DNA from 2 places in the Sphingomonas sp. SP4 genome. Region 2 is predicted to be linked to the other one. Evidence: predicted binding sites of a transcription regulator. Region 2 holds the regulator's gene; the other holds the start of a gene.

Region 1 (4,823 bases), 240 kb from region 2:
GTCGGAACGCTTCGCCCGCTTCATGCCCTGAGGAAGGAGCTCGAACGGAATGTCTCGCCAAGACCCACCTTGCGGAATGTGACGTAATCTATCGAGATTGATCTTCGACAGGGTTGCCGCGCCGTGATTGGTTACGGAGTTTGATCCAGCTCTCATTTCTTGCTGAAAGTCAGACTGCGCTTCGAACGAGTAGGCCTGTACGCCTTTATCCTCAGCATTTTCGAGAATTGGCAAGTCAGCGATAGCATCACGCACAGTGACTAGGGGCCGGAGGCCACTGCCGTGAGACGGCTCAGGGTACGTTATAGGCAGTCCGAGCCGGTTCCCGATGAAGACGATCCGGCGACGTTCTTGCGGAACACCATACTCCTCCGCACGCAGTATCTCGGCTCGAACGTCATAACCGAGCGAATTTAGCCCTTGGATGATTGCATGAACTGCTGCTCCGCCGCCCGCGGAAGTCATGCCGGTCACATTTTCGAGCACGACCCAATTCGGCTGTAAGCCATCAACAATCCGAAGATATTCGCGATAAAGTGACGAGCGTTCATCATGTAAACCGCGCTGATGGTTATAGACTGAAAAACCTTGGCATGGCGGGCCCCCCACCAAGACATCGAGTTCACCTGCCTTCAGACCCGCGGCTTTCAAAAAATCGTCTGCAGTGTAATCGCCGATAGGATTGGGAAGAAATTTGGCTTCACGATGCGTTGCCGCGTACGTTTCGCCAGCAGCTTCAAAGAGATCATTTCCAGCAAGAACGTGATAACCCGCTTGGCGGAATCCTTCGCTCAGGCCCCCAGCGCCACAAAAGAGATCAATGACTGTTTTCGTGCTCATCGCGGCCAATCCCTTGCGGATGTTTAGCCAAAGCGTGTGCTGACTAGCCATAGACCTGCCTTAGAACATATGAAGAACATTGTGGATAACCTTTCGATCCGGTTCGGACAGATGTTCATCGACTGTGGCTCGAAGGACTCACATTGAACGACGTCTCCGCCAGTCGCTCTGCGAATATGAGCGCGATCCGCTCGAAGAACACCAAACCCGAGATGCGCGCGCGGCGCATCGCACACGCGATGGGCTTACGGTTCAGACTCCATAGAAAGGATTTGCCGGGTCGCCCCGACCTAGTCTTTCCTCGGCACGGTCTCGCCATTTTCGTTCACGGATGTTTTTGGCACGGTCACGGCTGCAAGCGCGGCGGAAAGGGGCCAAAATCAAATACAGAGTACTGGGGTCCCAAGATCCAGCGAACGCGCACGAGAGATATCCAGTCCATGGCGATGCTGCGCGAGTTAGGTTGGAAGGTCGCTGTGCTGTGGGAGTGTGAGATGACCAGCGACGACGCTGTGAGATTGAAAATCAGAGACGCAGTTCTGGCCAATCCGTCACGGGAGTAAATCCCGTGACGTCGATCCGGTCGCTTCGCACCAGTCGGCCGGCTCTCGCGCTCTCTTCGACATAAGCTCACGATTGCTCTCGCAACCGCTCCCTTATGCTTGGGCGCTCGAAATATCTGTCCTACACCCACTGCTTGAGATAGCTGGTCTGTCGCCCTGAGCAGAAGGACGACAATGACAGCACCCCCAAACCTCCCCGCTCGCAGGCCTCGCCATGACGGCTGGACCGTCGAACGGCAGGAAGCCTTCCTCAAAGCGCTGGCAGCGTGCGGGTGCGTGACGCACGCCTGCCGCTCGGTCGGCTTGAGCCGCGAGTCCGCCTATCAGCTCTACAACCGCCCGTCCGCCGCCGCCTTTCGCCGTGCCTGGGACGCGGCGCTCGATTGTTCGCTGCGCATGGTGGAGGACGAGGCCTGGTCGCGGGCGATCAACGGCGTTGCCCGGCCCATCTTCTACCAGGGCGAGCAGGTCGGCGAATATCGTCATTATGACGAGCGGCTGACCATGTTCCTGTTGCGCTTCCGCCGCCCGCACCGCTTTGCGGAAATCCCCAAGATCGCGCATCCGCTGATCGTGCCCGGATGCGAAAATGAAGGCCCCGATCCCGACGAGTCGGTGGGCGCGCTCGACTGGCATGTCGGCGATCTCGAGGATGAGGCAGCCTTGTCTGGAACCCGCGCCACGATTGATGCCGTCAACTTCGTGAAGATTGTTGGAGAGGAGGGGCCGTCATGCGAGTGAATCGCATGACGTCAGTCCTGTCCGCTTCGCGGCAGGCTGGCCGGCCTTCGCCATCTCTACGCCCTGCTTCGGCGCCGCTTCGCGTCGGCTGCGCTGCGCTCGGTGGCTCCAAAAATGTTCTCCTCTTGTTCCATGTGAACAAATAGGATACGCAAGGTTATCGAAGGCGGAAGCTTGGCCGCTGGTGATTTGGCGAATGATCGCTTGCAAAGACGAGGGAGACAGGGGACATGGCAGCCCAGTTGAAAGTCATCGGTAGCGAAATGGCATCTGCAGGAATGGACCGGCAAAAGGCGCTTGAAGCGGCGCTTGCCCAGATTGATCGTGCGTTCGGCAAGGGCTCGGCAATGAAGCTGGGCAGCCGTGAGAAGATTGAGATCGAGACGATCTCGACCGGCAGCCTCGGGCTGGACATCGCGCTCGGCGTCGGCGGCCTGCCGCGCGGCCGCATCGTCGAGATTTACGGGCCGGAAAGCTCGGGCAAGACGACGCTGGCGCTGCATGCCATCGCCGAGGCGCAGAAGAACGGCGGCACGGCGGCTTTCGTCGACGCCGAGCATGCGCTCGACCCGGTCTATGCCAAGAAGCTGGGCGTCGACATCGACGAGTTGATTGTGTCGCAGCCGGACACCGGCGAGCAGGCGCTCGAGATCGTCGACACGCTCGTTCGTTCCAACGCCATCGACGTGCTGGTGGTGGACTCGGTCGCTGCGCTGGTTCCGCGCGCCGAGATCGAGGGCGAGATGGGTGACAGCCACGTCGGCCTCCAGGCCCGACTGATGAGCCAGGCGCTGCGCAAGCTCACCGGCTCGATCAGCCGCTCGCAGACCATGGTGATCTTCATCAACCAGGTCCGCATGAAGATCGGCGTCATGTACGGTAACCCGGAGACGACGACGGGCGGCAACGCGCTGAAGTTCTACGCTTCGGTGCGTCTCGACATTCGCCGCACCGGCCAGATCAAGGACCGCGACGATATCGTCGGCAACGCGACCCGCGTGAAGGTCGTGAAGAACAAGGTCGCGCCGCCGTTCAAGCAGGTCGAATTCGACATCATGTACGGCGAAGGCGTGTCAAAGGTCGGCGAGATTCTCGACCTCGGCGTGAAGGCTGGACTGATCGAGAAGTCTGGCGCCTGGTTCAGCTACGACAGCATCCGCATCGGTCAGGGCCGCGAGAACGCCAAGGTCTATCTGAAGGAAAATCCCGAAATCGCGCAGCGGATCGAAAATGCGATCCGCGGCAAGACCGAAGAGGTCGGCGAAGCGCTGATGGTCGGCCCCGGCGCGGACGACGACCTGGGCGAATAAGTCAGCCGAGATCCTCAGGAATACAGGGCGGCTCTTCGCGGGACTGGATCTTCGCGAAGAGCCGTTTTGGTTCGGTCAGCGCGATCATCAGGAAGCCTCCTGAAGCGCACAGCGCCGTGCCGATCACGAAGGGTGTGACGGTGCCGTTGAATTGCTGCCCGATGACGAAGCCGATGAGCGACGCCCCAATCGTGCTCACGACGCCCTGAACCGACGACGCGGTGCCTGCGATCGGCGCCATATGCTCCATCGCCAGGGTGCCAAGGTTGGACGAGGTGAAGGCGAAGCAGGCCATGGTCAGGCCCTGCATGATGATGAAGGTGGTCAGGCTCTCGTGCCCGCCAAGCGCGATGGCGGCGTGGATCGCGGTGACGACCGCAAATGCTGCAGCCGCGGTATGGCCGACGCGCCTCAATCCGAAGCGCTCGACGACACGTGAGTTGAGATAGGAAGCAAGCCCCATCGGCGCCGCGATCGATGCGAAGACCAAGCCGATGTGCCGGCCCTGGTGAAAGTCGTCGAATACGATCTGCTGGATCGATGAAATGTAGGCGATCAGTGCCGAGAAGCTGATCGTCAGCGCCAGCGTGTAGCCGCGCGACTGCCGGTCACGGATGGTTTCGACGACAGCACCGCTGAGCTCCCGCCAATCGAGGCCGCGCCGGAATTCGGGATGAAGGGTTTCCGGCAGGCGGTTCCACGACCATGCGAGCATCAGCATCGCATAGATCGCAAGCACGACGAAGATTGCCCGCCAAGGAGCGAACAGCAGAATTAGCTGGCCGAGATTGGGCGCCAGTACCGGCACCAGCATGAAGACCATGAAGACGAGGCTCATGACGCGAGCCATGGCTTCTGCCTCGAACAGGTCGCGCACCATGGCGATGACCAGCACTCGGGTGACCGCTGCCGATGCCCCCATTGCAGCGCGTCCTGCAATCAGCAGCGGGAAGCTTCCTGCGAATGCGCATAGGAGCGCAAAGACCCCGTAGAGACCGACGCCGCAAGCAAGGATTGGCTTGCGGCCGAAGCGGTCAGAAAGTGGCCCCCATAAGAGCTGCGTGGACGCGAAGCCGAGGAAGTAAGCGATCACCACCCATTGGCGATCGTTCTCCTGGGCGACGTTCAGCGACCGTCCTATGTCGGGCAGGGCAGGGATCATCGCGTCGATGGCGAAGGCGTTGAGCGCCATGAGGCCGGCGAGCATCGCCGTCATCTCTCTTGTGCCGGGGCGCTTCACGCCCTCCTGAAAGGCCGATTCGAACATGGGAGCGCGCCTGCTGGCCCATGCAGGCTTGGCGTGCAACAGTGGCCTCGAACTCAGGAACCTATTCGATGATTCACGCCCCCATTAGCCGCCGCCGCTTCC
Region 2 (4,823 bases):
CCGTATCTCGATGCTCTCACCGACACATAGAATGACGTCGAGGCCCACCGATAATGCGGCCTCGGCCTTTGCCTTCACGTCTGCGTCGCTTTCGCGCTGGGCATCGCGCCGTTCGGAGTGGCCGACGATCGTAAGGGTCGCTCCTGCGTCCCGGAGCATGAATGCCGACGTACAACCCGTGTGCGCACCCTTTTCGGCAAAGTGGACGTCCTGCCCGCCGATGGGGAACCCCGGAACGGAACGGGCCGCCCGCTCGATCAGGATTGACGGCACGCAAAGCGCAACATCGACTTGCGGATATTGCCGCGACTCTTCCGCAATTGCCTCGACTTCGACAAGGTCGGACGAAAGCCCATGCATCTTCCAATTGCCCGCAACGAACTTCTTCAGCGCCATCCGCACTCCCCTGCTACCGACGGGCACGTAGCCGCCGCGCCTTGATGCTCGCAAGGCTGCCCCCTAAAGCTGCCCGCCAACTTCTTCCCATCCTGACGGAATCTCGATGCTCTCTTTCTTTCGCCGCGTCTCCAAATCGAAGGTCGGTACCTGGATCATGGCGGCGGTCCTCATCGCCATCCTCGCCGGTTTCGCGATTGCGGACATTTCGAATTTCGGCTCCGGAAACATCGGCTTCGGCGGGATGGGCAGCACGACTCTCGCGAAGGCCGGGAACCAGACGATCGGCGAGCGTGAAATGAGCGAGCAGATGCAGCGCCGGCTGCAGGACGCTCGGGCTCAAAATCCCAACGCGGATTATTCGAGCATCGCGGGCGACTTCGAAGCGCTACTGAACTCCTTGATCGATGAGCGTGCATTGATCGCCTTTGCTGACAAGGTGGGTTTCCGTTTTTCGAAGGCGATGATCGATGCTGAGATCGCTCAGCTTCCGCAGGCGAAGGGCCTTAATGGCCAGGTTACGACAGAGAGCTATCAGCAGTTCCTCGCCCGACAGCGGCTGACCGATGCGCAAGTCCGCGAGATCATCTCCGCGGGCATGCTTCAGCGTCTGCTGATAACGCCCGTGGCGGCAGAGGGCCGTGTACCTGTGGGAATGGCGACGCCTTACGCCAATATGATGCTGGAGGCCCGCGAGGGTGAAGCCATCGCCGTGCCCGTCGACCCGTTCAAGGTCGGCCTCAAACCGACGGATGCCCAGCTCCAGCAATTCTACACACAGAACCGCAACCGCTACATGATCCCGGAGCAGCGCGTTCTCCGCATGGCGACAATTGGCCCCGAGCAGGTCGCTGGTGCCGACGCGACTCCGCAGGAGATCGAAGCCTATTACAACAAGAACCAAGCGACCTATGGCGCCAAGGAGACACGGAACCTGAGCCAGGTCACCGTTCCGGACCAGGCGACTGCGAACGCCATCGCGGGCCGCACAAAGAGCGGACAGTCGCTGGCTGCAGCCGCGGCTCCTGCCGGCAGCAATGCTGCGGTTACTACGCTCAATGCGCAGACCAAGCAGGCCTATGCCTCGGTTGCCGGTGACAAGACTGCCGCGGCAGTGTTCGGCGCCGCTTCAGGAGCAGTCGTCGGTCCCATCCAATCGGATTTCGGCTGGGTCGTGGTGAAGGTGGAGTCGGTAAAGGCCGAAGGCGGCAAGACTCTCGCCCAGGCCACCCCGGAAATCGCGACCAAGCTCAACGCAGACAAGCACAAGGCAGCGATCGAGGACATTGTCGACAAGCTTCAGAATGCGGTCGACGACGGTCACAATTTCGCCGAAGCGGCAGCAGGCTCGAACCTGCCCGTCACGACAACGCCGCTGATCAAGGCCGATGGCACCTCGCGGACTGACGCCAATTTCAAGCTTCCGGCCAATCTTGCTCCGGCCGTGAAGACCGGCTTCGAGATTGCACCGAACGATCCGCCCGAGCTCGTCGCGATGCCTGACAATGCCGGCTACATCTTCGTGTCGCCGGCCCAGGTCGTCGCCGCGGCCCCCGCGCCGCTTGCGAGCATTCGCGAGCAGGTGACGACGGACTGGATCAACGACCAGGCACTCGAGCGCGCTCGCAAGACCGCTGACGCCATCTCGGCGAAGGCATCTCAAGGAATGTCGCTCGCGGATGCGGCAAAGCAGGCGGGCGTTTCCCTGCCACCAGTGATGCCGGTCGCGGCGCGGCGCATCCAGATCGTGCAGGCGGGCGGCCAAGTGCCGGCGCCACTCCGGGTTCTCTTCTCGCTCGCTCAGGGCAAGAGCCGTGTCGGTGGCGATCCTCAGGCCCGCGGGTTCTTCGTCGTGAAGGTGAATAAGATCACGCCAGGCAATGCGATGCTTCAGCCCGCGCTGATCGCGCGCATGCAGACCGAGCTTCAGCAGGCAACGTCGGAAGATTATGCGCGCCAGTTCCTGGCGGCGATCCGCGCCGACGTGAAGGTGAAGCGCAACGACAGCGCGATTAACGCTTTGAAGACGCGGCTGGTGACCGGCAGCAACTAATCGTTCGCTGCTTGACGGCGATTCGTTTGTTGCCTACACGTTCTCCGTTCGTTCTTACGGGGGAGTGACCGCCGATGCTCACCGCCAAGCAGCGTGAATTGCTGCTCTTCATCGACAGTCGTCTGAAGGAGAGCGGAATTTCGCCCAGCTTCGACGAGATGCGCGAAGCATTGGACCTCAAGTCTAAATCCGGCGTGCACCGCCTGATCTCCGCACTGGAAGAGCGCGGGTTCATTCGCCGCCTGCCCAACCGCGCTCGGGCGCTGGAGGTGGTGAAGCTGCCGGAGACCACGCCAAGCGCTACAGTCACGCCGATCCGGCCCGTCACCGCGGCGCCCGCAAACGACACCATGGAGATCCCGCTGCATGGCCGGATTGCAGCCGGCACGCCGATCGAGGCTTTGCAGGGCACGGAGAGCTTTGCGGTCCCAGCAGCGCTTCTCGGTCCCGGCGAGCATTACGCTCTCGAAGTGTCGGGAGATTCAATGGTCGAGGAAGGCATTCTCGACGGTGATTTCGCCCTGATCCGGAAGGTCGATACGGCACGTGATGGCGAGATCGTCGTGGCGCTGATCGACAATGAAGAAGCGACCCTGAAGACGTACCGCCGCGAAGGTCGCATGATCCGGCTCGACCCGGCCAACAGCCGCTACGACCCGCAGCGCTATGAAGAAGGCCGTGTGCAGATCCAGGGCCGCCTGGCTGGCCTAATCCGGCGTTACTGACATGGCTGACGCTCGGATCGATTATGTCGAGCTGCCCAGCGCGACGGCGCACGAACTCACGCGGGCTTTTTACTCCAAGGCGTTCGGCTGGACGTTTACGGATTACGGACCGACTTACTCGGCGACTACCAACGGGACGACGGACGTTGGTTTGCAGGGCGATCCGGAGGAAGCGTTATCATCACTCCTACCGGTCATTCGGGTCGAGGACCTCGACGCTGCGTTCGACGCCGTCAGCAAGGCTGGCGGGGTGATCGCAAAGCCGATTTTCAGCTTTCCTGGTGGGCGCCGCTTCCACTTCATCGACCCCTCGGGAAGCGAACTCGCGGTCTGGAGCGAGCGCTAGCGTCGGCTTTCAGCCCACGGATGGGCGCCGACGCGCTCGGCGACGCTATCCACGCGCGGCTCCTTGCCTAGGTAGACTGCTAGACCCCCGGTCCGCGAGAGCATTCCGCGGTCCAGCTTGAGCCATCTTGGCGTACACCCACGCGGGAGGCGGCGATCAGAGACGGCAACGTCTGCCGCTGAGCAGGCGGTGGTCAGCGCCTGCCAGTCAATCTGATAGGCCGAGCGAGTAGCAAGCAGGCGCCATTCGGTGGGCGGCTTCCTGATCGAGGCGACACAGGCATCTTTCGAGCAATGGCTGAAGGACCGTGAACCAAGGTCATCGACGTCCCCGTCGAACCCTGATGCCTCGGCCAGCAGGTCGCGGATGTAATCGCCCGCTCGATCGCGCAGGATAAGCGGCGTACCGTCCACGCTGACGACCGCCAGATGCCGCCCGTCACCCGTGAGCAGAATGTCGGGCGCAGGGGCCAGCGCGGCGCCGATTGCCCCGATCACAAACGGCGCAATGCCGAACAATCTCAGCCGCGTATTCCAGAGACAGAGCCAGATTCCGCCCGCGATCATCAGGCCGAATGCCCAGACGGGCATGGATGGAAGCGTGGCAACGGCGCCCTTCGCGGACGACACCATGTGCGCGAGGCGAAGCAATGCACCGACCGCGATGTCGGTAAGGAACCAGAGCGGCCTCCCCAACCCCACAACATCGAGCAACAGCGCTCCCGCTTCGAGCGGCATGATCACGAAGGTGGTGAGCGGAATTGCGACGATATTGGCCCCGACGCCGTACAGGCCGGAGCGGTGGAAATGGAACAAGGCCATCGGGATCAGCGCCAGCTCGACAGCTATGCCGGTCGCGACGGTCGCAAGCGTTGCGCGAGTGAGGCCTGCAAGGATGCCCTCCTCCCGCCGCTCGAACAATTTTCGAGACCATGAGATGGAGTGGAGCGCCACGATTGCAGTAACGGCCGCGAAGCTCATCTGAAAGCTGGGACCCGCAAGTGCTTCGGGGCGGAACGTCAGGACGACCAACGCACCTGCGGCAATCAGCCTGATGCTGATCGCCTCCCGCCCGAGGGCGATGCCCAAGAGGATCAGCAGCGCCGCCACGCAGCTTCGTACCGTAGGCACCTGCGCGCCGGTGAGAAGCGTGTATCCGATGCCCGCCGCAGCGGCCACGCCCGCGGAGACCAGCACGAGGTTGAACCGCAGTGCCAACCGCTCGCTCAAGGCAAGCAGCTTGAGACTCAGGAACATGGCAAAGGCGACGGCGGCAGCGATGTGGAGGCCGCTCACGGAGAGAA

Evidence for each region. Region 2 encodes LexA, which represses DNA repair genes until DNA is damaged. Its sites were predicted from a motif close to GTTCCNCNCTTGTTCT; they were not measured.
Region 1: a site for LexA is predicted at 2,261-2,276, ahead of recA (recombinase RecA). Genes of this name have one in related genera too.

Annotation. Positions count from the first base shown of each region.
Region 1 covers NZ_JBZFLE010000001.1:990,236-995,058, forward strand. The annotation lists gene AC4GYV_RS04935 (DNA cytosine methyltransferase) at 1-891, opposite strand, end outside; gene AC4GYV_RS04940 (very short patch repair endonuclease) at 984-1,403, shown strand; gene AC4GYV_RS04945 (hypothetical protein) at 1,578-2,144, shown strand; gene recA (recombinase RecA) at 2,375-3,454, shown strand; gene AC4GYV_RS04955 (multidrug effflux MFS transporter) at 3,456-4,721, opposite strand.
Region 2 covers NZ_JBZFLE010000001.1:746,587-751,409, reverse strand. The annotation lists gene tpiA (triose-phosphate isomerase) at 1-396, opposite strand, end outside; gene AC4GYV_RS03830 (peptidylprolyl isomerase) at 503-2,449, shown strand; gene lexA (transcriptional repressor LexA) at 2,524-3,174, shown strand; gene AC4GYV_RS03820 (VOC family protein) at 3,176-3,520, shown strand; gene AC4GYV_RS03815 (ComEC/Rec2 family competence protein) at 3,517-4,823, opposite strand, start outside.